4 regions of the Bacillus sp. JK74 genome follow, and region 1 is predicted to be linked to each of the others. Evidence: riboswitches for the same ligand, from Rfam matches in the RefSeq annotation. Region 1 holds a riboswitch; each other region holds the start of a gene.

Region 1 (3,655 bases):
GAAAAGGCAGATGCCGGAGGCCGAGTTCTTTGCATTCAGTCAAAAGATAATCTCTCGCAAAACACATATCGGATAACTTTGCAGCCTCGACATCCGTGACCGAATCACCGATCATAATGAGAAATTTCTGCTGATCGGACAGCTTCCGGATGACTGACGGTTTGCAGCAGCCGCATTGATTGGTGCAGCCTCCGTCACAGGCGTGCGGCCAGTCTATATGAATATATTCATTGTCAAAGGATGCATGATTGCAGAAAATCCGCTCCTTTTCTACGATCCCTTCCAAAAGCGGATGCACAAAAAAGTCCATTCCTCCGCTTACGATATAAAACGGGAGGCCGTTTGACCGGACAAACGAGACAAAATCCAAAAAGCCGTCCCGTATTTTCGCATCCTTCAGAATAAAGCCGGTCAGTTCTTCTTTTAAGCTGCTCGGCAGCAGTCCGAACATCCGGCCGACCCCTTCTTGGATTGATATGCTTTTAGACAGAACACCGTCTTTTAATTCAAGCCACTCAGGAGGCGCGAATTCTTTCATCATGCTGACAATGTTGTCGTTCATGGTGACCGTGCCGTCGAAATCACAAATAATCAGCGGTGTGCGGGTCATACGGCTTCCACCCTTCCCCATTTGTCTAATGCGAGCTGAAGATCTTTGCACGACGCGGCTTTTTCTTCAATCGGCTGCGCTTCAAGCACCGCATCAATGATGGCGCGGAACGCTTTTCCGCCGCCCTCGGCTCCTTTCGGATGGCCGTGAATGCCACCGCCGGCATTGATGATGTGATCGATGCCGAAATCGCGCATCAACAATGGCACCATACCGGGGTGAATGCCTGCTGACGGGACGGCAAACGACGGATGAAAGACATCGTCTTTTACACATTCATCATGGATTGCAAGCGCGGACTCCTTCGGAAGAGCAACGGATCCGTAAGGTGACGGAAATAAGCTGAAATCAGCGCCGCAATAGCGGTTCAGCTTGCCGAGCAAAAGCGCATGCGACAAGCCGTAAACGGGAGATGATGTGAACGCGCCGCTGACTGCCGGATGCGCCATGATCGGAAGCGGGATTTCCCTGTCTTCGGCAAGGCTCTGCATCACATCTAAACCGTAAGCGAACACATTCAATAAAAGCGCGTCCGCCCCGAGTTCTGCCGCGCGCCTCGCTTTATCCCGCAGTTCAGCGGTCCTTCCCGTAAGGTTTACGGCATACAGCGTTTTATGCCCCGTCTCCTCCCGGGTTTCCTTCAGGACTTGTTTTCCTGCGATAATGCGGGTTTCAAACGGAGCCAGTTCATTTTCAAAGAAAATTTCGTCATCTTTAATCAGATCCACGCCGCCGAGCGCCTGCTGTCTGAGCTGTTCTTTAATGTCGGCGAGATCCCGTCCGATCACGCCTTTAAATATGCTCATCAGAAGCGGTCTTTCAAATTCGCCCAGCAGTTTGCGGATGCCGTATATACCAAATTTCGGCCCGGGAAGGGAGCGTTTAAACTCTTCGGAAAATTCAAGATCAGTCAATTTTATTTTTCCGTCCAGTGACAGCTTTCCGAATACCGTCGTCAGGACGGCCGGAATATCTCTTGAAAAGTTCGCCTCAGGATAGGCGATAGTGATGACAGATTGTGTTTCGTTTTCTGAGGTTCCTTCTTTCTCCTCAACTTTTACGACCCGGCCTTTATGTTTTCTGAGCTGTTCCTGCTTCACCAGGGGCAGGTCAGTCCAGGAGCCTACCGTCAGCCCCGCCGCAATCTGTTCCGCCCGCTTTTCACTGTCCGTTGTGTTTGTCAGAAGATATGTTGCCAATACTTCGCTCATGCGTGAACGCCTCTCTTTCTTTCACAAAACATAAAAAAACCTCTTCCGTATGAGCAGAAAGAGGCTTCGTGTTATGTCCGAATCTTATCTCTCAGCTCCTGCTGCAAGAATTAGCACCGTGCTTTATCAGTCGGTTGCCGGGCTTCATCGGGCTCGTCCCTCTGCCTGCTCTTGATAAGAATAATGATTTTATAAAGTATTTTGAATTATCGCATTGTTATCCTGATATGTCAATGCTTTTTCAGGTGAAAAGATTCAGTTTCCCGATCCGTTCCGCAGCTTCTTTAAGTCTTTCATCACTTGTCAGAAGACCGACTCTTATATAGCCTTCCCCCCATTTTCCGAACCCGTTTCCGGCAGCGACGGCGACATCCGCTTTCTCGAGCAGCAGATCTGAAAACGACTGTGACGTATAACCGTCGGGCACAGGGAGCCATGCAAAAAAGGAGCCCGCCGGAGCCGTCACATCCCAGCCGATACCGCGGCAGGCTTTAATCCATGCATTGCGTCTTGATTCATATCTGTCATTTTGCGCTGCGACGCATGCCTGATCCGCTAAAAGAGCGGCTGCCGCCGCCTGCTGCGCCGCGGGAAACAGGCTGACAAACATATGATCCTGATAAAGGTTGATCGCTTCGATAACAGAAGCGTTTCCGACGGCAAATCCGACCCGCCAGCCCGCCATATTATACGTTTTGGACAAGGTATAGATTTCGATTCCCGTCTCTTTTGCGCCTTCCGTCTGCAAAAAGCTCAGCGGTTTATGCCCGTCAAAACCGACGGCTCCGTACGCGAAATCATGAACGACACAAATGCCGTTTTGTTCCGCAAAACCGACCGTCTCCTCAAAAAACGCCTCTGTCGCCACAGCACCGGTCGGATTATTCGGATAATTGAGATACAGCAGCTTCGCCTCGCTCCGCACCTTTTCAGGAATTACGCTGTAATCAGGGAGAAACCCTCTTTCTTCCGTCAGCGGCATCATTTCCATTTTCGCTTTCGCAAGGGCGACGCCCGACCAGTAATCAGGATATCCGGGATCAGGCACCAGAATGGTATCTCCCGGGTTTAAAAGACATTGCGGAAGCTCAACAAGTCCCGCCTTGCCTCCGAACAGCACGGCGACTTCCGTTTCCGGATCAAGCGTGACCCCGTACTCCCTTTCATAAAATGCAGCGGCTGCTTTTTTGAAGCTGTAAGCGCCCCGGAATGAGGAGTATTTATGATTTTCCGGCCTTTCGACGGCGAGCTTCATTTCTTCAACGATATGCTGAGGCGTCGGCTGATCAGGGTTTCCCTGCCCTAAATTGATGACGTCTCTGCCTTCTTTCAGCTTTTGATTCACTTTTTGCACCAATGATGCGAAAAATTGTTCCGGCAGCTGTTTGAGTACATCTGAGATTTCAAAGTTCATATTTTTCACCTTCTAAAAATGTCTTGAAATGATAGTCCATCATCATATATGGTTAAATAAAAAAAGTAAAGAGAAACTTGAGGTGTTAAAAAATGAAATGGACCGTTTCCTGTTTGCAATTTGATATTTCATACGGAAATCCTTCAGAAAATTTTAAAAAAGCAGAATCTTTGATTGAGCAAGAAAGCCGCCATGCGGATGTAATCGTGCTTCCTGAGTTGTGGACGACCGGCTATGATCTCACACGGCTAGACCAGCTGGCGGATGAAAACGGCAAAGTTTCGGAACAGTGGCTTAAAGAAACGGCAAAAACATACAACGTACACCTCGTTGCCGGATCTTTTGCGGTCAAAGAAGGCGAAAATGTCTATAACACCATGTACATCGCCGATAACAGCGGACAGATCGTGAAGCGGTATC
Region 2 (3,655 bases), 240 kb from region 1:
ATATTTTCAACGACTGACACGTAATCTTTTTCTGTGAAAAATCCTTCAATCGGGCTGTACCCCCCGATCCCGATCAGCTCTAAATCAGCGAACGAAATCAAATCAAGCTCAATTTCTTTGTGGACGGATGTAAGATCATACTGCTCATTCACCCGATTAATTAATGTTCCTCCGTGCGGTGCTAAACTCATAATACATGATTCCTCCCAGTTAACAGATAAATAAACTCAGATTAATAGTTAAATGCCCCCGCCTTGTTCATGGACAGAGCGTTTCTCTTTTCGGATGGCTTTCATCAGACTGGCGGCTCCGCCAGCTGCCAAAAGCACGCTGGCCATCATAAAGATGGAATAGTAATCTCCTTTTAACAGCAGGGAGACAAGCAGATACGAAATCGACAGTGACAAAAACGGCGAAACGACCCAAACTTTGAGCATCGTTTTCACGACTTCTTTATGAAAAACGTTCGGCCCGTTTTTGGCCATTCCGATACCGATAATTGATGATGATGTGACTTGCGCCAATGGGACCGGCAGACCGAAGACGGAACTGATAATGACAAGCCCCGCGCCGGTTCCTGAAAGCAGTATGCCTTCTCCGGCTGAAAATCTCGTAATCTTTTTCCCGTTGGTTTCAAGCACTTTACGTCCTAAAAGCAGAGCGCCGAGAGCGACAAAGATGCCTCCGTACAGCGTTCCTTTTGACACGCTGAGTACGCCCGCAGCCACCAAAGGGCCCACCGCATTTGCGACATTGTTCATTCCGGCTGAAAAAGCTTCCCAAAACCCCGCAAAAAGCAGCACAATCCCTAAAATCTTCTGTTTCCGTTTCGAAATGACTCGAATATTCAGAGAACTGAATACCTTCGATACGAGAAAGGTGAAACAGAACGCGACGAACGGTACGAGCACCCAAAAAATCACGATGACCAAAAGATGCTGTAAAAACAATACTTTGTACGCGACGCCGACACCGACAATCGCCCCGACAGTGACCTCACTCGTCGACAGCGGAATGCCGAGCACATTCGCCGTGAATAACGATAGCGCCGCCGCTCCGATTATAATGCAGACAATGGTGAGCGTAATGGTTTGTTCGGGAATGATTCCGCCACTGATCGTCTTAACGACTTCACCGCCGCCGATAACCGCCCCTGACAGGACTCCGGCCGCGCAGATGATCAGCGCATATGTTTTCTTTTTAACGGCGCCGGACCCGTAAGCGACTCCCATTGATGCCGCGGCTCCGCTGGCTCCGATATTCATGGCAAAAAACAGGCAGAATAAAATAGCGGCTAATTCCATCGGGCAGCTCCTTTATTCATGCAGTCCGCATTCGGTTTTCGCCATGCCGTTCCATCTGCCGCTCCGCAAATCTTCCGCGGTAAACGCAGGTGAAGTGCACGGTTCACAGCCGATGCTCGGATACCCCTGATCATGGAGGATATTGTAATCCAGCTCATGCTTGGAAGTATATCTCCAGATGTCTTTCCATGTCCAATGGATCAGCGGGCATACTTTAATCGATTGAAACTTGTCGTCTTTATTCAGGAAATTCGTATTCGCCCGGCTCGGCCCTTGATCCCGGCGAAGGCCGGACAGCCATGCCGGATGCCCTGCGAGTGCTTCTCTTAACGGCAGAATTTTTCTGATGTAGCAGCACTGGTTCGGTTCTCTTTCCCACAGTTTATCTCCGTGAGCCTCGGCCTGTTCCTCAAGAGTAAGGCTGGGCTTTTTCAGGATAATGTTCAGCCCCGGGTAACGTTCTTTCACTTTTTCGATCGTTTCATATGTTTCTTTAAAGTGAAGACCCGTATCGAGAAACACGATTTCCGCGTCTTTCTTTACTTTAGAAATTAAATCGATCAGGACGATGCCCTCAATCCCGAAGCTGCACGCGTAAACAAGCTGGTCTCCGTAGTGGCCGTATGCCCATTTTAAAACGGACAGCGCGCCTTTATAGGAATCGTCTTCCGGAAATGTAATCGCCGGCTCTTCCCATGTGTCATACGTTAGCATTTTTTCTTTCCTCCTCCCGGAGACAATCAAACAGCTGTTGTTCTCTGCCGGTTGTCTTATCCCTCAATCTTTTTTTTATATAAAAAACTTTCAATCCAGCGGAATGAAAGACAGTGACCCGGTATAGCCCTTATCTTCAAAATGCTGTGCATTTTTCTGGATGCGGCACCTTGCAATACACGCAGGTTGCCGGGCGTCATCGGTCCAGTCCCTCAGCCGCTCTTGATAAGCTTTTTAGATTTGTACTAAATTTTAGCACAATTCTAACAGAAGTCAACCCGAGTTTTTTGATAGGAATAATAAAACAGGCCCTGAGGCCTGTTTTTATTGTCGTTATTTTTTAAACCAATCTTTTGACTCGGGATTCAGTTTCCATGATTTCAGTTTTTCAATGTCAGCTGAATGAATCGTTCCGTTTTCAAGCGCGACTTCAATCAGCGTGTCATAATCTGTTAACGAGTAATAAGGAAGACCCGCTTTTTTAAAGGCTTCTTTTGCTTTCGGCAGTCCGTATGTAAAAATGGAAATGACGCCGAGGACTTCCGCGCCCTCTCTTTGAAGGGCCGCCGCAGCTTCAAGCACGCTGCCTCCGGTAGAAATCAAGTCTTCAATCACGACTGTTTTTTGTCCTTTCTTAATGGCGCCTTCTATTTGATTTCCTTTGCCGTGCGCTTTCGGTTTGCTTCTGACGTAGCACATCGGCGCGCCTGTACGGTCTGCGAGAAGCGCAGCATGCGGAATGCCCGCCGTTGCAGTGCCCGCGATCATCTCCGCCTCGGGGAAATGCTCCTTCAGCAGTTTGCCGAGCCCGTCCGCCACATCATTTCTCACTTTTGGATACGACAATGTCAGACGGTTGTCACAATAGATCGGTGATAAAATGCCGCTCGCCCACGTAAACGGCTCATTCGGACGTAAAAAGACAGCTTCAATGTGTAATAGATGTTTTGCGATAGCCTGTTTCATCGGCGAACGCCCTCCCATTCCAGTTTAATTGCTTCATATGCTTTAACGGGGTTTTCCGCTTTTGTAATTGAGCGGCCCACGACGATGGCTGACGAACCGTTTTCTTTCGCAAATGACGGAGTCGCCGTCCGGACTTGATCGTCAGCTGCGTCACTGGCCGTGCGGATGCCCGGCGTGACTGTCAGAAATGAAGGCCGGACCGCTTCATAAATGGCTTTTGTTTCATGGACCGAACATACCACTCCGTCCAGCCCGCACTCTTCCGCCATTTTGCCGTAGTGCACAACCGTTTCTAACAGCGGCTTTTGCAGCAGAAGCTCTTCCTTCGCCACCTGCTCTGAAGTGCTGGTCAGCTGAGTCACCGCGATTAAAGACGGGCGTTTTCTGCCTGCCGGCGTGCCTTCTTCAAGCCCCTCAAGGGCCGCGCGCATCATGCGTGCGCCCCCTGCCGCATGCACATTGACGAGATCAACGCCGAGGCGGGCCAGCCGCTTCATCGCTTTATTGACCGTAGTCGGGATATCATGAAGCTTTAAATCTAAAAATATATCACAGTTCCGCTCTTTTAATTGGTGAATGATGGCGGGGCCTTCCTGATAAAAAAGTTCCATCCCCGTTTTGACAAAAAGCCTTTCCTTTTCAAACAAGTCTAAAAACGTTAAAGTCTCTTC
Region 3 (3,655 bases), 240 kb from region 1:
TGTCAAATCAGAACGGAGAAACGGGGTGATTAAATAAATTCCGTTAAACAGTTCGCACGCCGTGTCGAGAAGCGACTTGGCGATGGCGAGGCCTTCGGCTTTCTGCTTTTGCTTGTCTTCGCCGGCGAGCGCCATTTTTTCCCGGATGCTGTCTGACAGCTTAATGCCCGGGATTTCATGATGAATGAACTCTGCGTTGCGGCTGCTCGTTAACGGCATAATTCCGATATACACCGGTGTTTTGAGATGTTTCGTTTCATGATGAATGTCAATGAGCTGCTGCTCGGAGTAGACAGGCTGGGACACGAAGTAGTCAGCTCCGCACTCGATTTTTTTCTCCAGCCGTTTTACTGCTTTATCAAGATGGCGGACATTCGGATTAAATGCTCCGGCTACGGAAAAGTTCGTTTTCTTGCCGAGCGGTTTCCCTGATAAAGAAATGCCCTCGTTGAATTGTTTAATCAGCCTGATCAAGTCAAAGGACGTTAAATCATAGACGGAGGTAGCCCCCGGAAAGTCGCCGATTTTTGAAGGATCACCCGTGATGGCTAAAATGTCGGTGAGCCCGAGCGTATCCAGCCCCATTAAATGTGACTGAAGGCCGATGATGTTGCGGTCTCTGCATGTAATGTGAACGAGAGAACGGATATCAAGGCGTTCTTTCAGCAATGAACCGCAGGCGGCATTGCTGATCCGCGGTGTCGCCAATGAATTGTCGGCGAGCGTCAGCGCTTCTATGCCGGTTTCTTTTAATTCAGCCGCCGCTTGCAGAAATTTGTCAAAATTCAATTTTTTCGGCGGATCAAGCTCTACGATAATTGACCGTTTTTGAGCGGCGATTTCGTTTAAACCAGGCTCGGTCCGTTCATTCCGGACGGAGATGATTTCTTCTTCCCGTCTGATTTTCACTTCTTTATCAGTGACGGGAGAAAGTCCGCGGACCGCTTCAGCCATGGCTCTGATATGGTTTGGCGTCGTACCGCAGCAGCCGCCGATAATGCGCGCGCCCTGAGTGCGGAACTGTACGGCGCTCTCCCGGAAATAGGCATCGTCCGTATCATAAACAAGCCGGCCTTCTTCTAAAGACGGAAGGCTGCTGTTCGGATAGACCGATAAATAAGCGTCACGGAAAATCGGCACTTCGGTGAGCGCTTCAATCATGTGGTACGGGCCGAGCCGGCAATTGATTCCCGTTATGTCAGCGCCGAGATCGGCAATTGACCTGAGGGCTTCCCGAAGCGGCGTTCCGTCCTGCAGCACGCCCTGTTCGTGCATGGATACGTTCAGCATAATCGGAAGTTCCGTTTCTTTTCTCGCTATCTTCAGCACTTCGCGCGCCTCTTCTAAATCATAGTATGTTTCCAGGAGCAGACCGTCCGGCTCTTCGTGAAGCAATAAATAAAGCTGCTCCCGAAAGCTGCGTTTAATCTCCTCCAGGCTGTAGGCGTTTTTGTTAAAGGTGCGGATGCCGCCCATCGTTCCCAATACATAAGCGCCGTCTGAGGAAGCGCGCGCGATTCTGACCGCCTCCTGATTGATTTTTTTCGTTTCATCCTCAAGTCCGTATCTTGAGAGCTTAATAAAATTCGCGCCGTACGTATTTGTCTGGATGATGTCTGCCCCGGCTTCGACGTAAGCCTTATGTATCCGCTTGATTTCCTCGGGCTTTGATACGTTCAGTTCCTCAAAACATCTGTCAATGCCGTAGGAATAGAGGAGAGTGCCCATCGCGCCGTCTCCGATTAAAATCCGTTCTTTTAAGTCTTGTAATAGTCCCATTGTTTGCCTCCTTCGTCACATTCAGCAAGGAAAAAAGAGAAATAAAAAAAGTCTTCTTAAGAAGAAGACTTTGTAATCATTTGTCTCTCTTCTTATCTTCCAAGCTGTTTTTAGCTTGCTGGATTTAGCACCTTGGTCATGGTTTGGGTTAAACCATTACACCGGTTGCTGAAGCGTCGTCGGGCCAGTCCCTCGGCTTCTCTTGATAAGAACGTTCATATAATTGTCATGGGTTTCCAAAACTTAACTGTGAAAATCCCTTTCTCCAAATTTACCGAAAATAGAGACAATAATCAATAGGAATCACATAATTTATCTAAAATTAATAAATTGAACGTCAATCGGCAGGTCTGCCCCGCGGACGGCTGCAATAATCTGCTGCAGATCATCTTTATTTTTTCCGGTGACGCGCACTTGGTCGTCCTGAATCTGAGACTTGACCTTCAAGCCGGAGTTTTTAATCACCGCGTTGATTTTTTTGGCGCTGTCTTTATCAATGCCCTGTACAAGCTTCGCGCGCTGGCGCACCGTGCCCCCTGAGGCATTTTCGATTTTGCCGTATTCAATGTTTTTCGTCGGCACGTCCCGTTTGATCAGCTTGCCGCTCAGCACATCTTTGAGCTGATTCAGTTTAAACTCGTCATCAGAAATCAGGACAAGTTCTTCCTTTTCTAAAGTTACATCGCTTTTCGATCCTTTAAAGTCATAGCGCGTGCCGATTTCTTTCAGCGTCATCTGAATCGCATTCTGCACTTCGGGAAATTCAACTTTGGATACAATATCAAAAGAACTTTCTTTTGCCATGAGAAAACCTCCTATAACATTTCACTTATGAGTTGATTATAGTAGAATAAAGAGAAATGTCCAACTGCATAAAGCATGAATTTATGCATATTGGAAAAAATGAGAAAAACATCAGCCCCATACGGGCGAATCAGGAAGGACGATAACATGAGACCAGGGCAGCAGCTCACGCTTAGTATAGATCACCAAACCGATTTCGGTTATTTTTTAACCGACGGCGAGGATACGGTTCTTTTACATAACAGTGAAATTACAGAGGATATTGAAGACAGAGATGAAGTGGACGTATTTATTTACGTCGATCATCAGGAAAGACTCGCGGCGACGATGAAAAAGCCGCTCATCAGCTTTTATGACTACGGATGGGTGGAAGTGACGGACGCTGTGGAGGATATGGGCGTATTCGTCGACGTCGGTCTGTCAAAAGACGCGCTCGTCGCAACGGAGCACCTGCCTCCGTACAAATCCGTCTGGCCGCAAAAAGGCGACAGACTGTATTGCATGCTGAAGGTGACAAGCAGCGGACGCATGTTTGCCAAGCCGGCGCCTGAGGATATCATCAGTGAATTATTTACGGATGCAGAGGAAGACGTCATGAATAAAGACCTGACAGGCACGGTGTACAGACTGATCGCATCAGGCTCTTTTCTGATTACCGATGAAGGCATCCGCGCGTTTATTCACCCTTCAGAAAGAAAAGAAGAGCCGAGACTCGGCAGCCGCGTGACGGGGCGTGTTATCGAGGTGAAGGAAGACGGCTCCGTCAACATGTCCCTGCTGCCGAGAAAGCAGGATGCGCTTTCGGTTGACGCGGAGGAGATTCTGACCTATCTGAGATCAAGAAACGGCGCGATGCCTTACGGAGACAAAAGCGATCCTGACGATATCCGCGAACGGTTTCATTTAAGCAAAGCCGCCTTTAAGCGGGCGCTCGGGCACCTGATGAAAAACGGCAAAGTGTATCAGAAAGACGGCTGGACATACGAAAAACAATAAATTTTCTGCAAAAACATCGGTGAACCAAAACCGGTGTTTTTTATTTTCTCAAAAGCTCCTATATCCCTCATTTGTT
Region 4 (3,655 bases), on a different contig from region 1:
AACACAAGCAGCAGCGCACTTAATACAATCTTTTTCAATGTAAATCCTCCCTTATCTTTTGTCTATTATATTTGTAATTACATCACCGATAATCTGAATGATAAAGACGATGATGAGTATAAATACTGTCGCTACAAACGTTACATCCGTATTATTGGACTGGTAGCCTTCTACATATGCAAGGTTTCCGAGTCCGCCTGAACCGATAGCGCCGGCAATGGCGGTAGATCCGATCAGGGCGATGGCCGTAACGGTGATGCCTGAAATTAACGCAGGCATTGATTCAGGAATCAGCACTTTGAAGATAATCGTCGATGTCTTTGCTCCCATTGATCTGGCAGCTTCGATGACTCCTTTATCGACTTCCCGGAGCGCAATTTCCGCAAGACGGGCGTAAAACGGCGCGGAGCCGATAATCAGCGCCGGCAATGCGGCATTCGGTCCTAAAATCGATCCGACCAAAATCTTAGTAAAGCCGAGAAGCAGAATAATTAAAATAAGAAACGGAATAGACCTGAAAATATTAACGACCGCCGCAATCACGGTGTTAATGATTTTATTTTCCCATAAGCTTCCCTTGCCCGTTAAAAAGAGCAGAAGACCGAGAATCGCTCCGATGATAAATGAAAAAACTAAAGCGATGACCGTCATATAAAGGGTCTCGTATGTGGCCGTCCACAGCTCGGTTATATCAACGTTCGGGAACCATTTTTCAAACATTTGTGATCACCTCTGCTTCTACCTGTTTGTCTTTGATGAACCGGATCACGTTTTCTACTTCTTTTTCCTGACCGTCAATATGAATGAATAAAGAACCGTAGGCTCCGTCCTTCGTCTGTGAAATTTTCCCCTGCAGAATATTGACGTCCACATCAAAGTTTCGGATCATTTCCGTAATGAGGGGCTGCTCGGCGGCCTGCCCGACAAATGAAAGCTGAATCGTTTTCCCTGTCGCTGTTTCCTGCAGAAAATGCTGGATGGTTTCTTTCGTCTCTTCCGGTTCTGTCACCTGCTGAACGAAACGCTTGGTCATCGGTTCGCGCGGGTTTCTGAAAACTTGGAGTACTTCGCCTTCTTCAACGACTTTCCCGTTTTCCATGACGGCGACTCTGTTGCAGATTTTTCGGATGACGTGCATTTCATGGGTAATGAGCACGATCGTCAGACCGAGTCTGTCATTTATATCGGATAAAAGATCCAAAATTGAATCGGTCGTCTGCGGATCGAGCGCTGATGTCGCTTCATCGCACAGAAGGACTTTCGGATTATTGGCGAGCGCCCGGGCGATGCCGACACGCTGCTTTTGACCGCCGCTCAGCTGCGACGGATAAGATTTTTCTTTCCCCTCTAATCCGACCAGTTTAATCAATTCATCAGCGCGGCGGACCCGTTCGCTTTTTTTCACGCCGGCGATTTCCAGCGGGAACATAATATTCTCCCGGACGGTGCGCGACCACAAAAGGTTAAAATGCTGGAAGATCATGCTGATTTCCTGGCGCGCTTTTCTCAGCCCGCGGCTGCTTACTTTATTTAATTCCGTCCCCGCGACTTCCACGGTTCCCGACGTCGGCTTTTCAAGGCCGTTCAGGAGACGGATTAAGGAACTTTTACCAGCTCCGCTATATCCTATAATTCCAAATATTTCGCCCTTTTTGATATCAAGAGTGACATCTTGGACAGCATTGACATCCCCATGCTTCGCTTTGTAAATTTTTGAAACATTTTGAAGATGGATCAAAGCAATCACCCGCCTTACACTATTCTAAGAAATCTTCCGGGTTTCTCCGCAAAAGAAAAGCCTTTCTGCAAAAATGAGCAGAAAGGCTTATTGAAAAAGGCCTTTCTCTCATCTTTCAAAGCAGACCGCTTCGAGTGAATTGGCACCATTTCAACATTGTTGATGGTTGCCGGGCTTCATAGGGCACTTCCCTCCACCTCTCTTGATAAGAGAAAACATATCGTATTTTCGTCCGGAAATTCTTACTGTAGAATAGCACGGCGAATGATAAAAAGTCAATAAAATAAATATTGGAAGCTATTGTCACATAGTAGATTGGCAGTTACGGCCGTTTACTGATCGCCTGAAAAAATCCGTTTGTCAGCCAGAGGATGGCCTCCAGCTTCAGCAGGGCTCTGAATGATCCTTTCACTTTGAGTTTTCCGCTTTGGATAAGCTTTTGCAAAGAGACATCACCATGCAGGAGATGGATGATTTCCGTCTGGTTTCCGTAAAAGGTCAAATTAGATTTTTCCTTTGAAGCCGACGTTTTTCTCATTTCTCCCTGTCCGTTAATTGAGACCGTTAAGGCTTCTGTTTCTCCTTGGAATGTAATCAGCAGCGTTGAGGCGTTTAATAGCGGTTTCAAAAACAGATGCTGTCCGTCATTCTCTGAAACTTCTATTTTCTCCACTCGTATAACCTCCCGTTTTAATGGCCATACATACACTTTCTCTTTTTAACGGACAGAACCCTTTATAAACCGCACGACATTTTCCTGTAAATATTGTCACATCGGGAACGTTTGCGATGTTTTTTGTTTAATCAGCTCATATAAATAGGAAACGGAGCGGAAGGCGTATCCTTTCTCAACAAGCTCTCCGCCTTTAAACAGCAAAAAGCACGGAACGCTTTCAATCTGATAGGCTTTGGCGAATGCGGGGGAATAATTCACGTTGTTTTTATAGAAGGCGGCGCCGGGCAGCATTTCTTCGACGACAGTAAGCATTTTGGACGCCAGCTGGCATGTGCCGCAAAACGGGGTGTACAAATACAGGAGATAAACGTCATCCTGAATCGATTCGAGTTCATTTTCTTGGAGTTCTTTCATGATTACCACCTCAGGTCGTTCTTTTTCAAAAATACAGTGTCAGCATCAAAGCCGGCTCTGATCAGCACAGATGCGAGATGATGGCCCGGGCACGACTCGACTTGCCTGTATGTTCTGTCTATATAAATATGGCGCGCTTCGGGAAGCTCCCGTTTCAGCTGTTTTCTTAGTTTTTCTCCGGAGTCATCTGCGTCCGTTAAAATATAGACGTCTCTGTCAAACAGGCGGTCCGCCAAATCTTCCAGTTCGGTTTGGCCGATCGTCCCGTTTGTACAGACGATTTCCGCGGGTTCGATGAGCACTTCCCTGACTTTGATTTTATCAGATTTTCCTTCTACGATAATGACCTTTTCATCTCCGTTGTACATAAGCGCGTCACCTGCCGATTGTTTTAGCGTCAGATTGAAAAAGAAGGCAGTGAAATTCACCGCCAACTGTTAACACCAGCCATTCTCATAATCGCAATCGACATATTTCGGATCGCTGCCGTTTATGACATCGGCTGTTTTATAAAATTTTTGATTTTCAAATGAAAAGCCCTGTTTGAGCTCGTACTGGTCCATGCCTGTCATCTCGCCGATGGCTTCATTTTCATGAAACAAGGAAAACCGGCCGTTTTGAAAGCGGCCCGTGACGTTCTCCGTCACATCGACCTTTTGTTTATCAAAAGCCATTTTAGACACCTCCCGTTACAGATAGAGTGTCCAAATGGCCCCTTTGCTATCCGATCAGTCTTCCTGTGTCATTTCGTCATATTGCTCAGAAGTCATGAGGTTTTCGATTTCTTCAGCATCAGCCGGTTCCACGACGATCATCCACGCTTTTTC

The links. A riboswitch is a leader RNA that binds a small molecule or an ion and turns the genes downstream of it on or off. The one in region 1 is predicted to bind S-adenosylmethionine.
Region 2: another riboswitch for S-adenosylmethionine. It lies ahead of ACWJJ5_RS06530 (phosphoadenylyl-sulfate reductase); the one in region 1 lies ahead of mtnW (2,3-diketo-5-methylthiopentyl-1-phosphate enolase).
Region 3: another riboswitch for S-adenosylmethionine. It lies ahead of ACWJJ5_RS08900 (bifunctional homocysteine S-methyltransferase/methylenetetrahydrofolate reductase); the one in region 1 lies ahead of mtnW (2,3-diketo-5-methylthiopentyl-1-phosphate enolase).
Region 4: another riboswitch for S-adenosylmethionine. It lies ahead of metN (methionine ABC transporter ATP-binding protein MetN); the one in region 1 lies ahead of mtnW (2,3-diketo-5-methylthiopentyl-1-phosphate enolase).

Annotation. Positions count from the first base shown of each region.
Region 1 covers NZ_JBSJQB010000002.1:639,608-643,262, forward strand. Annotated here, with positions in the region: gene mtnX (2-hydroxy-3-keto-5-methylthiopentenyl-1-phosphate phosphatase) at 1-610, opposite strand, end outside; gene mtnW (2,3-diketo-5-methylthiopentyl-1-phosphate enolase) at 607-1,821, opposite strand; SAM riboswitch class I at 1,903-2,002, opposite strand; gene ACWJJ5_RS07545 (aminotransferase class I/II-fold pyridoxal phosphate-dependent enzyme) at 2,063-3,235, opposite strand; gene ACWJJ5_RS07550 (carbon-nitrogen family hydrolase) at 3,328-3,655, shown strand, end outside.
Region 2 covers NZ_JBSJQB010000002.1:396,558-400,212, forward strand. Annotated here, with positions in the region: gene sat (sulfate adenylyltransferase) at 1-191, opposite strand, end outside; gene ACWJJ5_RS06525 (inorganic phosphate transporter) at 240-1,304, opposite strand; gene ACWJJ5_RS06530 (phosphoadenylyl-sulfate reductase) at 1,317-2,018, opposite strand; SAM riboswitch class I at 2,146-2,250, opposite strand; gene pyrE (orotate phosphoribosyltransferase) at 2,352-2,984, opposite strand; gene pyrF (orotidine-5'-phosphate decarboxylase) at 2,981-3,655, opposite strand, start outside.
Region 3 covers NZ_JBSJQB010000002.1:876,323-879,977, reverse strand. Annotated here, with positions in the region: gene ACWJJ5_RS08900 (bifunctional homocysteine S-methyltransferase/methylenetetrahydrofolate reductase) at 1-1,779, opposite strand, end outside; SAM riboswitch class I at 1,869-1,991, opposite strand; gene ACWJJ5_RS08895 (YajQ family cyclic di-GMP-binding protein) at 2,092-2,583, opposite strand; gene ACWJJ5_RS08890 (CvfB family protein) at 2,683-3,579, shown strand.
Region 4 covers NZ_JBSJQB010000001.1:169,376-173,030, forward strand. Annotated here, with positions in the region: gene metQ (methionine ABC transporter substrate-binding lipoprotein MetQ) at 1-38, opposite strand, end outside; gene ACWJJ5_RS00885 (methionine ABC transporter permease) at 52-720, opposite strand; gene metN (methionine ABC transporter ATP-binding protein MetN) at 713-1,738, opposite strand; SAM riboswitch class I at 1,844-1,950, opposite strand; gene ACWJJ5_RS00895 (SCP2 sterol-binding domain-containing protein) at 2,061-2,411, opposite strand; gene ACWJJ5_RS00900 (thioredoxin family protein) at 2,508-2,828, opposite strand; gene ACWJJ5_RS00905 (toprim domain-containing protein) at 2,831-3,196, opposite strand; gene ACWJJ5_RS00910 (YusG family protein) at 3,266-3,502, opposite strand; gene gcvH (glycine cleavage system protein GcvH) at 3,557-3,655, opposite strand, start outside.